Regions from separate parts of the Shewanella sp. Iso12 genome, predicted to be linked through region 2. Evidence: predicted binding sites of a transcription regulator. Region 2 holds the regulator's gene; each other region holds the start of a gene.
The links. The regulator LexA, encoded in region 2, represses DNA repair genes until DNA is damaged. The targets are predictions, from matches to a motif close to TACTGTATNNNNATACAGTA.
Positions count from the first base shown of each region.

Region 1: a site for LexA is predicted at 1,894-1,913, ahead of recA (recombinase RecA). Genes of this name have one in related genera too.
Region 3: a site for LexA is predicted at 2,636-2,655, ahead of dinB (DNA polymerase IV). Genes of this name have one in related genera too.

Region 1 is NZ_JAAUHW010000002.1:217,511-221,631, reverse strand. It holds gene HCX89_RS04935 (regulatory protein RecX) at 288-719, opposite strand; gene recA (recombinase RecA) at 731-1,795, opposite strand; gene mutS (DNA mismatch repair protein MutS) at 2,103-4,121, shown strand, end outside.
Region 2 is NZ_JAAUHW010000010.1:45,334-49,454, reverse strand. It holds gene plsB (glycerol-3-phosphate 1-O-acyltransferase PlsB) at 1-1,694, opposite strand, end outside; gene lexA (transcriptional repressor LexA) at 1,961-2,581, shown strand; gene HCX89_RS15940 (cell division inhibitor SulA) at 2,578-3,069, shown strand; partial or broken gene coxB (cytochrome c oxidase subunit II) at 3,559-4,121, shown strand, end outside.
Region 3 is NZ_JAAUHW010000009.1:91,533-95,653, reverse strand. It holds gene bfr (bacterioferritin) at 1-296, shown strand, start outside; gene HCX89_RS15170 (methyl-accepting chemotaxis protein) at 545-2,551, shown strand; gene dinB (DNA polymerase IV) at 2,706-3,782, shown strand.

The sequences.
Region 1 (4,121 bases), on a different contig from region 2:
GCATAAGCCGACCCCCAATAACCTGAGTCAGCAAATACCATTTGCCACAGGCGCGGAATCACTCAGGGGATGGAGCCCTGAAGGCTACGGCAAGTTTTAACGGGACAGATAAAGTCAGCTAAAAGCGCCAGAACGGAGTGTTAACAGCTGAGTGTTACTTTGGCATGCAAACAACGACTGCAACTCAAGGAAAGTAAATGCTGGGGTTTTGTAAAACAAGGTCAGTTTGGGATGCTTTAGCAGCGGTAAGCTTAGTTGTGAAGGGGCAATTGTGATAGAGGGAAAAGTCAGTCGTAAGGGTCATATTCAAGGGCATATGCCACTTGATCATAACTAAAGCCCTGCCCCATCAAGTGACGAATTCGACGAGCTTTTTCTTTCATATCATCTGCGGGACTATCACCGAATTTCTTCAGCGCGCGCGTACGGGCCAAGGCAAACCAGTCACAATCACTGGCATCCAAAACCTGCTCAATACATTGTTTATTTAAGCCCTTTTGCATCAGTGCCTGACGCACTTTCCCCGGGCCGTGGGCCTTGGCAATATGGCTGCGCAGCAAGGCTGCAGCGAAACGCTGATCATCGATAAAACCTTTGGCTTCCAGACCATCCAAAGTCTGTTCAACTTCCGGCGACTCAAAGCCCTTGTCCAGCAAGCGGCTCTTGAGTTGCTCGCGGCCATAGTCGCGGCGCGCCAATAGCGCGACCGCAACATCCATTACCGACTGGCTCAGAAGACTTCTCCGGTTTCCAGATCGACATTGCCTTCACCTGTCTCGGCGCTGGCAGGTGCCGCTTCTGCTTTGCTGAGCAGTTTAGCGCGCAGTGCCGCTTCGATTTCGGCAGCCACTTCAGGATTTTCCTTGAGGAACTTACCGGCATTGGCGCGGCCTTGACCTATCTTGTCACCTTTGTAGCTGTACCAGGCGCCGGATTTTTCCACCAGCTTGTGGGCTACGCCCAGGTCAACCAACTCACCGGTACGGTTGATCCCCTGACCATAGAGAATTTGGAAATCGGCTTGTTTGAAGGGGGCGGCAATCTTGTTCTTAACCACTTTAACCCGAGTTTCGTTACCAACAACCTCGTCACCCTCTTTGATAGCACCTGTACGGCGGATATCGAGACGAACGGAAGCGTAGAACTTAAGGGCGTTACCACCAGTGGTGGTTTCTGGGTTACCGAACATGACCCCAATCTTCATCCGGATCTGGTTGATGAAGATAAGCAGAGTGTTAGACTGCTTGAGGTTACCGGCCAGCTTACGCATTGCCTGGCTCATCATACGGGCAGCCAGCCCCATGTGGGAATCACCGATTTCACCTTCGATTTCAGCCTTGGGCGTCAGCGCCGCCACTGAGTCAACAATGATGACATCGACGGCGCCACTGCGAGTCAGCGCATCACAGATCTCCAACGCCTGTTCACCTGTATCAGGTTGAGAACACAGGAGGTTATCGATATCCACGCCCAGCTTCTTGGCGTAGATAGGATCCAGTGCGTGTTCGGCATCGATAAAGGCACACACTTTACCTTCACGCTGCGCCGCGGCAATCACTTCCAGTGTCAGGGTTGTTTTACCAGAAGATTCAGGACCATAGATCTCAACAATACGGCCCATTGGCAGACCGCCAGCCCCCAGGGCCACGTCCAGAGAAAGCGAACCGGTAGAGATGGTTTCGACATCCATGGTTCTGTCTTCACCCAGCTTCATGATAGAACCTTTACCGAACTGCTTCTCTATCTGTCCCAGAACTGCGTTCAGCGCCTTCTCTTTATTTGGATCTATTTTCATTCCTGTTCCCTCTTGATTGCGGCGCAATGCGCCGCCTGAAATCTATGTTGCCGCTCCTTTTAAGAGCTTTGGCGTAAATACCAATCTGCCACCTAGTATACTGTACAATCATACAGTATCAAGTGCTGGTGATAATTTATTTAAAGGCCGCTTGCGGATCAATCACTTGTGACCGAAAGCATAAAATTTACCCGCCCACGACTGGTTCAGTGATGAATAACTGATACTATTGGCGCCATTGTCGAAAGGGCAACCGCTCTTGGAAAAACAGTCAAGGAAACATCTGAAAGCTCCCATGAATGCAGTGATCACGCCTATGGATAACCCGGATTTGGAAAAACACACCCCGATGATGCGCCAGTATCTGTCGATGAAGGCGCAGCATGCCGAAATGCTGCTGTTTTATCGCATGGGGGACTTTTACGAGCTGTTTTACGATGATGCCAAAAAAGCCTCCGAGCTCTTGGGTATTTCACTGACGGCCAGGGGCAAGAGTGGCGGCGATCCTATTCCTATGGCGGGTATTCCCTATCATGCGGTGGAAGGTTATCTCGCCAAGCTGGTGCAGCTCGGTGAGTCGGTTGCCATCTGTGAGCAGATTGGTGACCCGGCCACGTCCAAAGGGCCGGTCGAGCGCAAAGTGGTGCGCATAGTGACTCCCGGAACCCTCACCGATGAAGCGCTGCTGCAAGAACGTCAGGATAACTTGCTGGCCGCCGTCTACGAAGGCAAGAACGGTTTTGGCTACGCCACCTTGGATGTGGCCTCCGGCCGTTTTGTGATTGCCGAGCTGGCCACCCTTGAATCATTGGAGGCAGAGCTGCAACGCACCAAACCGGCCGAGCTGCTCTACAGCGAAGACTTTTCCCAACAAAGCCTGATCGCCGGCATCAAGGGCAAACGCCGTCGTCCCGAGTGGGAGTTTGACTTGGATACCAGCATGCGATTGTTGCTGGATCAGTTTGGCACCAAAGATCTGCGTGGTTTTGGCATAACAGACGCCAGGCTGTCACTGCAGGCCGCCGGCTGCCTGATGCAGTATGTCAAAGATACCCAGCGCACCGCCCTGCCCCATATCAATGCCATTACCCGCTTTAACCAGAGCGACAGCATAGTGTTGGATGCCGCCACCCGTCGGAATCTGGAACTGACGGTGAACCTTGCCGGTGGCCGGGACAATACTTTGGCTTCGGTGCTGGATGCAACCGCTACCCCCATGGGCAGTAGGATGTTACAGCGCTGGATCCATCAGCCACTCAGAGATCATCAACAGATAGGCCTGCGACAAACCGCGGTGGCAGAGTTGATTGCCAGCGGCCTGTTCGAACCGTTGCATGATGACCTCAAGGCGCTTGGTGATGTGGAGCGGATCATGGCGCGCCTGGCCCTGAGAAGCGCCCGCCCGAGAGACTTTGCCCGTCTGCGACAAGCGCTGGCGCTGTTGCCGCAACTACAGCAACTATTGGCAAATACCCAAAGCCCCGAGCTTGGCCGTTTGAAACGCCAGCTCAGTGAATTCCCTGAAGAGCTCGTGCTGCTGGAGCGGGCGATTGTCGACAACCCGCCGGTACTCATTCGTGATGGCGGCGTGATCCGCGATGGTTATCATGCCGAACTGGATGAATGGCGCCGCCTCAGTGAAGGCGCCAGTGACTATCTGCAACAGTTGGAAGTCAGGGAAAAAGAACAAACGGGAATAGCCACCCTGAAAGTCGGTTTCAACCGGGTACACGGCTACTATATCGAAGTTTCCCGTGGACAATCGGCACTGGTGCCCCTGAGCTATCAAAGACGCCAGACATTGAAAAACACCGAGCGCTATATCATCCCCGAGCTGAAAGAGTATGAAGAGAAAGTGCTTTCCAGTCAGGGCAAGGCGCTGGCACTGGAAAAACAGCTTTGGGACGAACTGTTCGATCTCCTGCTACCCAAGCTCAGCGAGTTGCAGGCTTTTGCCATGGCAGCGGCCGAGTTGGATGTACTGAGCAACTTTGCCGAGCGGGCCGACAGCCTCAACTACAACCAACCGGAGTTGAGCGATAAGCCGGGCATACATATTGAAGCCGGGCGTCACCCAGTAGTTGAGCGAGTCAGCCAGGCTCCCTTTATCGCCAACCCGGTAACCCTTAGCCCTGAACGTAAAATGTTGGTGGTCACAGGCCCCAATATGGGCGGTAAGTCCACTTACATGCGTCAGGTGGCGCTGATCACCCTGATGGCGCATATCGGCAGCTTTGTGCCGGCAGATAAGGCAATTCTGGGGCCCGTTGACAGGATCTTCACCCGTATCGGCGCCTCGGACGATCTGGCCTCGGGCCGCTCCACC
Region 2 (4,121 bases):
GTATATGGCACTTCCTTGAGCAGATCCAGATACAAGTCCAACTGACGTTCCAACTGGCTTCGCTCCAGCGCATTCTGCTCTGATGACAAGAGTACCAGGCTGGTAAGAGTCACGGCGCTGGCTGCTGCGGCATCGTTGATATGAGTCATCACCCTATTGGCCAGAGTATTAACCGCCGGGGTCAGCCAGCTGGGTTTCTGCTCGGGATCGGCCGCCACTTCTTCGCGCCAGTTGGGCGCCGCTTCACTGAGGAAATTCTGCAGCGTCACAGGCTCACCAAAGTTCACATAACCCTGACCGAAATTGCCCAGCTTACGCAAGGCGCCAACCACCTGCCAAACAGATTCTTTCTGCTTCTTCTTGCCGCTGAGTTCTTTGTGGTAAGTGGCCACTTCCATGACATGGTCGTAGCCCAGGTACACGGGCACCAGAGTCACCGGCCGTTCAATGCCTCGCAGCACAGAGTTGACTGTCATCGCCAGCATTCCTGTCTTGGGTGACAACAGCCGCCCGGTACGGGAGCGGCCACCTTCGGTGAAGTATTCAACCGAATAGCCTTTGGCAAACAGCTGATCCAGATACTCGCGGAACACAGCGGTATAGAGCTTGTTACCGTTGAAGCTGCGGCGGATGAAGAAAGCACCACCACGGCGGAACATGGGCCCGGCGGGCCAGAAGTTCAAGTTGATACCGGCGGCTATGTGGGGCGGAACCATACCCTGAAAATAGAGAATATAGGAGAGCAGCAGGTAATCCATATGACTGCGGTGGCAAGGCACATAAACTATCTCATGGCCATCGTGGTGCAGCTGGCGTATCTGCTCGGCGCCCTTGATGTTGATCCCCTTGTAGAGCTTGTTCCACAACCAGGTGAGGATCCGCTCGGCAATACGCACCAGGCTGTCTGAATAGTGGGCGGCAATCTCATCGAGATATTCTTCCGCCATCTCCCGGGCTCTGGCCTCGGGGATCTTCTTGGCAGCGGCCTCTTCTTTAATCGCCTTTTTCAGCGTTTCCGAGCGCAGCAACTCATTGAACAGAGCCTGACGGTTGGGCAGCACGGGTCCTGTCATCACCTTGCGTTGCCGGCGGAAATGTACCCTGGCCACCCGTGACAACTTATGGGCAATAGCCTTGTCGGTCCCATGTTCATCGGCCATCAGCCGCAACGACACGGCATTGGAAAACTGCACAAAGTTGTCGCGCCCCAGAAACAGGATCATCAGAAACTTGCGCAGCCAAGTGGGATTTTCCCGCTCAAATACGGCGGCACGCATGCTGTCATCTTCCTTACCAGGAGTGCGGCCCCAATAGAGGCTCACTGGCACCAATTGAATATCCAGTTGTGGATTGGCCTGATGCAGGTTCAGCAGAGAAGTGAAACAGCTGAGAAATGGCTTGTTGCTCTTGCGCTTGCCGAATAGGGGCTTGGCTCCTTCCAGGCAGACGACTCGGGGAACGGTAATATCATCAACCTTGAGTGCCTCATAAGGACAAGGCAAACCAAACTTACGGGTGACTTCCGCCAATGCCGCAATATCACTGACAGATTCCGTCTTCATTACATAGGCCATCGGCTTAGCCGGATCCAGGTTCAAATCGGCGAAAGGATCCTGAGGCACCACAGTGGTATGCACCAGCTTGCTTTGGAGCCAGCGAAGAGATTTAAACCAGAATGAATCTTGTTTGGACATGTTTTTTTCAGTGTCTGAGCCACAATCAATAGCCCAATAGAATACCAGAATTTCCTGAACCTTAGCTAGGGAAGGTGCGAACCGGCCCCGGCAGTTCCTCTGGCCAATGCCTTGAACTCCCCATGCTGCATGGGCCAAGCCGTTAAAACCAAAGCACCGAATGGCTTACTTAGCCACTCCCTAAAAGTTTCAGTTTTGGTTAATACTTGCACTGATAAAAATACTGTATATACTAACAGGTACTGTATGAAAAAACAGGAATCACCATGAGACCACTGACACCGCGCCAGGCACAGATTCTGGAACTGATTAAACGCAATATAGCCGACACCGGCATGCCGCCAACCCGGGCCGAAATTGCCACCCGGCTGGGCTTCAAGAGCGCCAATGCCGCCGAGGAACACCTCAAGGCATTGGCCAAGAAAGGCTGTATTGAGATCATGCCAGGCACCTCTCGTGGTATTCGCCTGCCTCATGATGAACAAGCGGAGTCAGAAACAGGCTTGCCCCTGATTGGTCAGGTTGCCGCCGGTGAACCCATACTGGCTCAGGAACACGTTGAGCAGTATTACCAGGTCGACCCTGGCATGTTCCACCCCAATGCCGACTTTCTGCTACGGGTACGCGGCGACAGCATGAAGAACATAGGTATTCTCGAAGGTGATCTCCTGGCGGTTCACAAGGTACAGGAAGCCCGTAACGGTCAAGTCGTGGTGGCCAGGGTTGAAGACGATGTAACTGTGAAACGCTTTGAAAAGAAAGGTAATGTGGTTTATCTACATGCCGAGAACGAGGCTTACTCCCCAATAAAAGTCGACCTGACTTTCCAGCCATTGACCATTGAAGGACTGGCGGTAGGGATAATACGCAATGGAGACTGGCTATGAGCATAATGACTGGCAACGCCCCAAGACACCCAGGCCTGTGGACAGACACCGGTATTGCCGGCAATCAGCCTTGGCAACATACCGGTATCTCCAGCTTGGCCAGCCATAGCCAGGGACGTCAGGAATTATTGCGCCTCTGCCCTCAATTGGCGCAATTGAGTCAACAGGGACGCTGGATAGTCTTGATTAACGCCCCGGCCAGCATAGGTTACAAAGAAACCTTAGCAAGGGCCGGTGTCAGAATGGATAGAGTACTCTTGGTGCGCACCAAGGATGAAGTAGAAGCCTTGTGGGCAACGGAAAGAGCCCTGACCAACGGCACCTCCAGTGCAGTGATCAGTTGGATAGACAGCCTGGATGCCCGTGATAACCGCCGATTGCAGCTGGTCGCCCGTAACGCCAGAGCCATGGGCATAGTGTTGGAAACGGGACAGCAGGCGAAAGAGGTGGATAACCACCTCAACGAACTTACCCACTCCATCCATTGATTGTGTTTAAAGGCCATCCCTGGGATGGCCTTTTTTCTGTGCCTTTTTGGTGCAATGCCTTCCCCTGTCAATCGGCGGCAAACCGCGCAGCTCTGCTACTCACACAGAATTCACCTCTGGATTAACAGACGCTTTTTTTTCATATAGTTAGAAAACATCGTGATCTTGATCAATATTTAATCTACAAGTAATGTAAGAACAACGATTGTGTTATCTCCATGCAATTCGTCGTAGGTTGACCGCCCCATTTCGATTCATAGCGAGTGGTGCCGTCGCCGGAAATGCTGAGTATATTCAGCGGTAAGTGCAACAGTGGTCACCACCTGTATACCTAGAGCTAAGTGAAACCGCCGCCGCACTTTGAAGTCATCGTTGCTTTTTTGGGAACTGAAGAGTTTGCATAGAGCAAAGACTTACTGTGTGACTCTTCTTTGTAGTTGCGAATGCAATTGACAGAGGAGATGTCTTGTGAAGCAATGGCTGTGTGTTTTGCTGACCTTGTTGTGCGTCAGCTTGTTGTCTCCAGGCGCTCAGGCAGATATGCCCTTGAATATGACTCAAGGGGTAACTGAGATCAGTGGCAAGGTGTATCACCTGCACATGATCATTCTTTATATCTGTTGCGCCATAGGTTTGGTCGTATTCGGCGTGATGATCTACGCCATGATCAACCATAGGAAGTCCAAAGGGGCAGTCGCGTCCCAATTCCATGAAAGTACCAAGGTAGAAATTGCCTGGACGCTTATCCCCTTTTTAATCCTGATCCTGATGGCAATCCCCGCAACCAAAACGCTGATTGCCATGGAAGATCCCAGTGATGCCGACCTGACGGTCAAGATCACCGGCTCGCAATGGAAATGGCACTACAGCTATTTCGGCGAAGACATCGACTTCTTCAGCATATTGGCAACGCCGAGATCCCAGATAGAAGGCCAGGAAGCCAAGGGCGAGCACTACTTACTTGAAGTCGACAAGCCTTTGGTATTGCCCATCAATCGCAAAGTCCGATTCCTGATGACCTCAGATGATGTGATCCACTCCTGGTGGGTGCC
Region 3 (4,121 bases), on a different contig from region 2:
TGATTGCACGGATCCTGTTTCTGGAAGGCATTCCGGATGTTGCCAGTCGCGACGCCCTCACCATAGGCAAGAATGTGCAGGAGATGCTGCACAACGACTTGCAATATGAATATAAGGTTGCCGCCAACTTGAGAGAAGCCATCACCTTGTGTGAGCAACTCAAGGACTATCAGAGTCGGGAGTTGTTGGAGCTATTGCTGGAAGAAACTGAAGACGATCACATGTATTGGCTGGAGAAACAGCTGGGCCTTATCGACAAGGTTGGGTTACAGAATTACATCCAGTCCAAGATGTAACGGTATCAAAGCCGTCACGACAGGAGCCGCTATTGCGGCTCTTTTGCTATCTGGTGTTGCATTGAGCCTGAATTAAATTTGAATGCACTTGAGTTGGGCAATAAGGCACTGAATTGCTTCGGTTTGGTGCAGGGGATTGTTTACATAGAAAATTATATTGTTTCTTGTCATTTAGTATTCAAAATTGTTAACAGATTCTGATACATTGCCGGTTTCCTTAAATAAAAATATAACAAATAGGACTCGCAATGGAGCAGATAAGACGTTCTCTCAGTTTGCAACTTGTATTGGCTATCGTCGGTGCCCTGGCGTTGTTGTTGTCTATAGTGGCCGCCGTGATGGTAAAGAGTAGCAGCGACGATACCCGTGCCCGCATAGATCAGGACATATCGGCGCTGATCACCCTCAAGGCCAATGAAATAGGCAATTACTTCTACGCCAAGGGGCAGATTATTCACTCTGTCTTTGCTAACCCTGCCATCAATAACTGGTTTGCCAAATACCATAGCCGTGGCTCAGATCTCAGTCTCGATCCCGGCTATCAACAGCTGGTGGATTACTTCCACTTTTTCTCCGAGCAGGACAAGGAGATCAAGTCGGTGTTCTTCGGCTCGGCCAATACCTTCGAGTACTTTGATCTCAATGGCCGTTACGATGGCGATCCCGACTACTACACCAACAAACGTCCCTGGTGGCAGGAAGCGATAGACAGAAATGGTTTGTTTGTCGGTGACCCGGCCGTGGATGCCAATGACGGCTCAATCTCGGCCACGGTCAAGACTGTAGTCAAGGATGCCAATGGTCGCCTGATAGGCATAGGCGGTATGGATATTCTCATCGATACCATAGGTAAAAACCTGCTGGCGCCAATCAAATACCGGGGCGAAGGCCAGGCGTTTTTGATGACGGAGCAGGGAAAGCTGGTGTACTTCCCGGGTTTTAACCAGGGGTTTCCCGCCGGCTCTGATGCGGCCGTTATTGACAATCTCAGCGGCGACAATCAGGGTTTTAGTGAACTGAAACGTGAAATGCAAACCCGGGATGCCGGTATTGCCGAAGTCACTTATCAGGGAGAGTTGCAGCGGGTGAGCTACATTGCCATTCGCGGTGATTATCCCAAGGTGCGCTGGTATTTGGGGTTCATGTTGCCCAATGAAGTGTTTCAGGCACCGGTGAAGCAAAGCCTTTGGCAAACCAGCCTGGTCTCAGTGGGGATTATTTTACTGGTGGCGTTAACCGTTTTCCTGATGATGTTGCCGTTTCGGCGTAATCTCAATAGCCTGCTGCACACCATGGAAGATATCGCCGAGGGTGAGGGCGACTTGTCACGGCGCATTGAAATCAACCGCGCCGATGAACTTGGGCGTCTCGGCGCGGCATTCAACCGTTTTGCCGCCAAGGTGCAGAGTCTGTTGCTGGAAACCCGTGAACTCAGTGGTCGGGTGGATAATGGTGTTGCCGCCGCGGCTGAGGTGTGTGACAACGCACTGGCCTCTGTCAGCGCCCAGAAACAGGAAATTGCCTCAGTGGCCACAGCCGCTACCGAAATGGCCCACACAAGCCAGGAGATGGCGACCAGCGCCCAACGAGCCGCCGAGTTTTCCGAGACGGCGTTGTTGCAGTCCAGAAACGGCGCAGATGTGGTGCAGCAGGCCAGTCAGGGAATGCACTCACTTTCCACTCAGGTCAACCAGGCTGCGGGGGTTATTCGGGCGCTCAGAAGCAGCTCAGAGGAGATAGGCGAGGTGCTCAGTGTGATCCGCGCCATTGCCGAACAAACCAATCTGCTGGCACTCAACGCCGCCATTGAAGCGGCTCGCGCCGGCGAGCAGGGAAGGGGCTTTGCGGTTGTGGCCGATGAGGTGCGCACCCTGGCATCCCGCACTCAGGACTCCACGACCAATATTCAGGGTATTATCCAGACTCTGCAGCAACAGGCACAACAAGCCGAACAGGTGATGGAAGCCGGAGTCAGGGAGGCCAACCAGGGCCAAAGCCTGACTCTGGAAGTTGAGCGGGCACTGACAGAAATAACCGCGGCAGTGGATGCCATCCAGCTGCAAACCATGGAGATCACTGCGGCGATAGGCCAGCAGGCTGTGGTGGCCGAAGAAGTGGCCTGCAACATTGAAAATGTTCGTGGCCGCTCCGATGAATCCCTGAGCGCCAGCGAAGAGCTGTCACATCAGATGCAGGCATTCCAACAGTTGGCCACGGCTCTGGGGCGCAACATAGGTCAGTTCCGCATCGATTAAGACGAGCTTTAAATCCATTAAGGAGAGCCCTGGCTCTCCTTTTTTGCTCTCGATTGATCTGCTTTTTCGTTATCCTGGCTTGTTAACTGTGTTTTTATACAGTACTCTGTTTGTGTCCGGCTCGACCGAGCCCTTTGAGATCCGGAAAGCAAGCTTGAGAAAGATCATACATATCGACATGGACTGCTATTTTGCCGCAGTGGAGATGCGTGATTTTCCAGAATATCGTGGCCGACCTCTGGCCGTCGGCGGCAGCAGTGACAGACGCGGGGTGATAAGCACCTGCAATTATGAGGCGCGTAAATTTGGCGTTCGCTCAGCCATGGCCTCGGCCTATGCGTTAAAGCTTTGCCCGGAGCTGCTGCTGATCCCCGGGCGCATGTCTGTCTATAAGGAAGTCTCGGCAGAGATCCGGGCCATCTTCGCCCGCTATACCTCACTGATTGAACCTCTGTCGCTGGATGAAGCCTACCTGGATGTATCCGATAGCTCGTTATACCAAGGCTCGGCCACCCTCATTGCCGAGGCTATTCGCGCCGATATCCTGGCAGAAACCGGCCTGACGGCTTCGGCAGGTATCGCCCCGGTCAAGTTTCTCGCCAAGGTGGCATCGGATCTCAACAAGCCCAACGGCCAGTATGTGGTCACGCCACAGGCACTGCCTGAGTTTGTAAAAAACCTGCCGCTTATCAAGATCCCCGGCGTCGGTAAGGTCACCGCCCAGAAGCTGGCCGATATGGGGCTGCATACCTGCGCGGATGTGCAAAAGGTGCCGCTGACCAAGTTACAACAGCGGTTTGGAAAGTTTGGTACCTTGCTTTATGAAAGGGCTCAGGGGATAGACGAGCGTGAACTGACCATCAACCGAGAGCGCAAGTCTGTTGGGGTAGAAACCACGCTGGCAGAGGATATTCATACCCTGGCCCAGTGTCGCCAGGTAATGCCACAGTTGGTGCAGGAGTTGGCCCGCCGTCTGGAGCGCGGAGCCAAAGACAGGCAAATTCATAAGCTGGTAGTCAAACTCAAGTTCAGTGACTTTAAACAGACCACTATAGAAACCCGCTCGAGTGAGTTATCTGTGCGCCTGCTGGATGAATTGCTGACCCAGGCACTGCAAAGAGCCAACGGCCGAGGCATCCGTCTGCTGGGGGTGGCTGCCGGGCTGGTCAGCCAGGATGATAGCCACTCACCGGCAGAGGAAGCTCTGCAGCAGTTGGATCTGGCTTTCTAATCCCCAATTGATGGTTTGCACTCAGCGAGGGGATAAACAAGCTCCATTTCTGTTCCATATGGGCTCTTTATAGTAGGTTTTCAGCGTATTCCGACTCACAAGCATAGCTGGCGATACCTTGCCACTGTCGCAGTGTAAGTCTTACTGTATATACGTAATTATAAGCTCGATACAAGCTTTCTGTTGAATTTCTGCGAATTTCAAATTCTAAAAAACCAAAATCTATTTTTAATAGATTTCTATATTAGAGTGAATGGGCTCTACTTAGTTACGTTTTGAGATCTTTGTAATAAATTTTAAATCGATTTGATGTGGTGATGGTTTTATAAGAAGCATTTA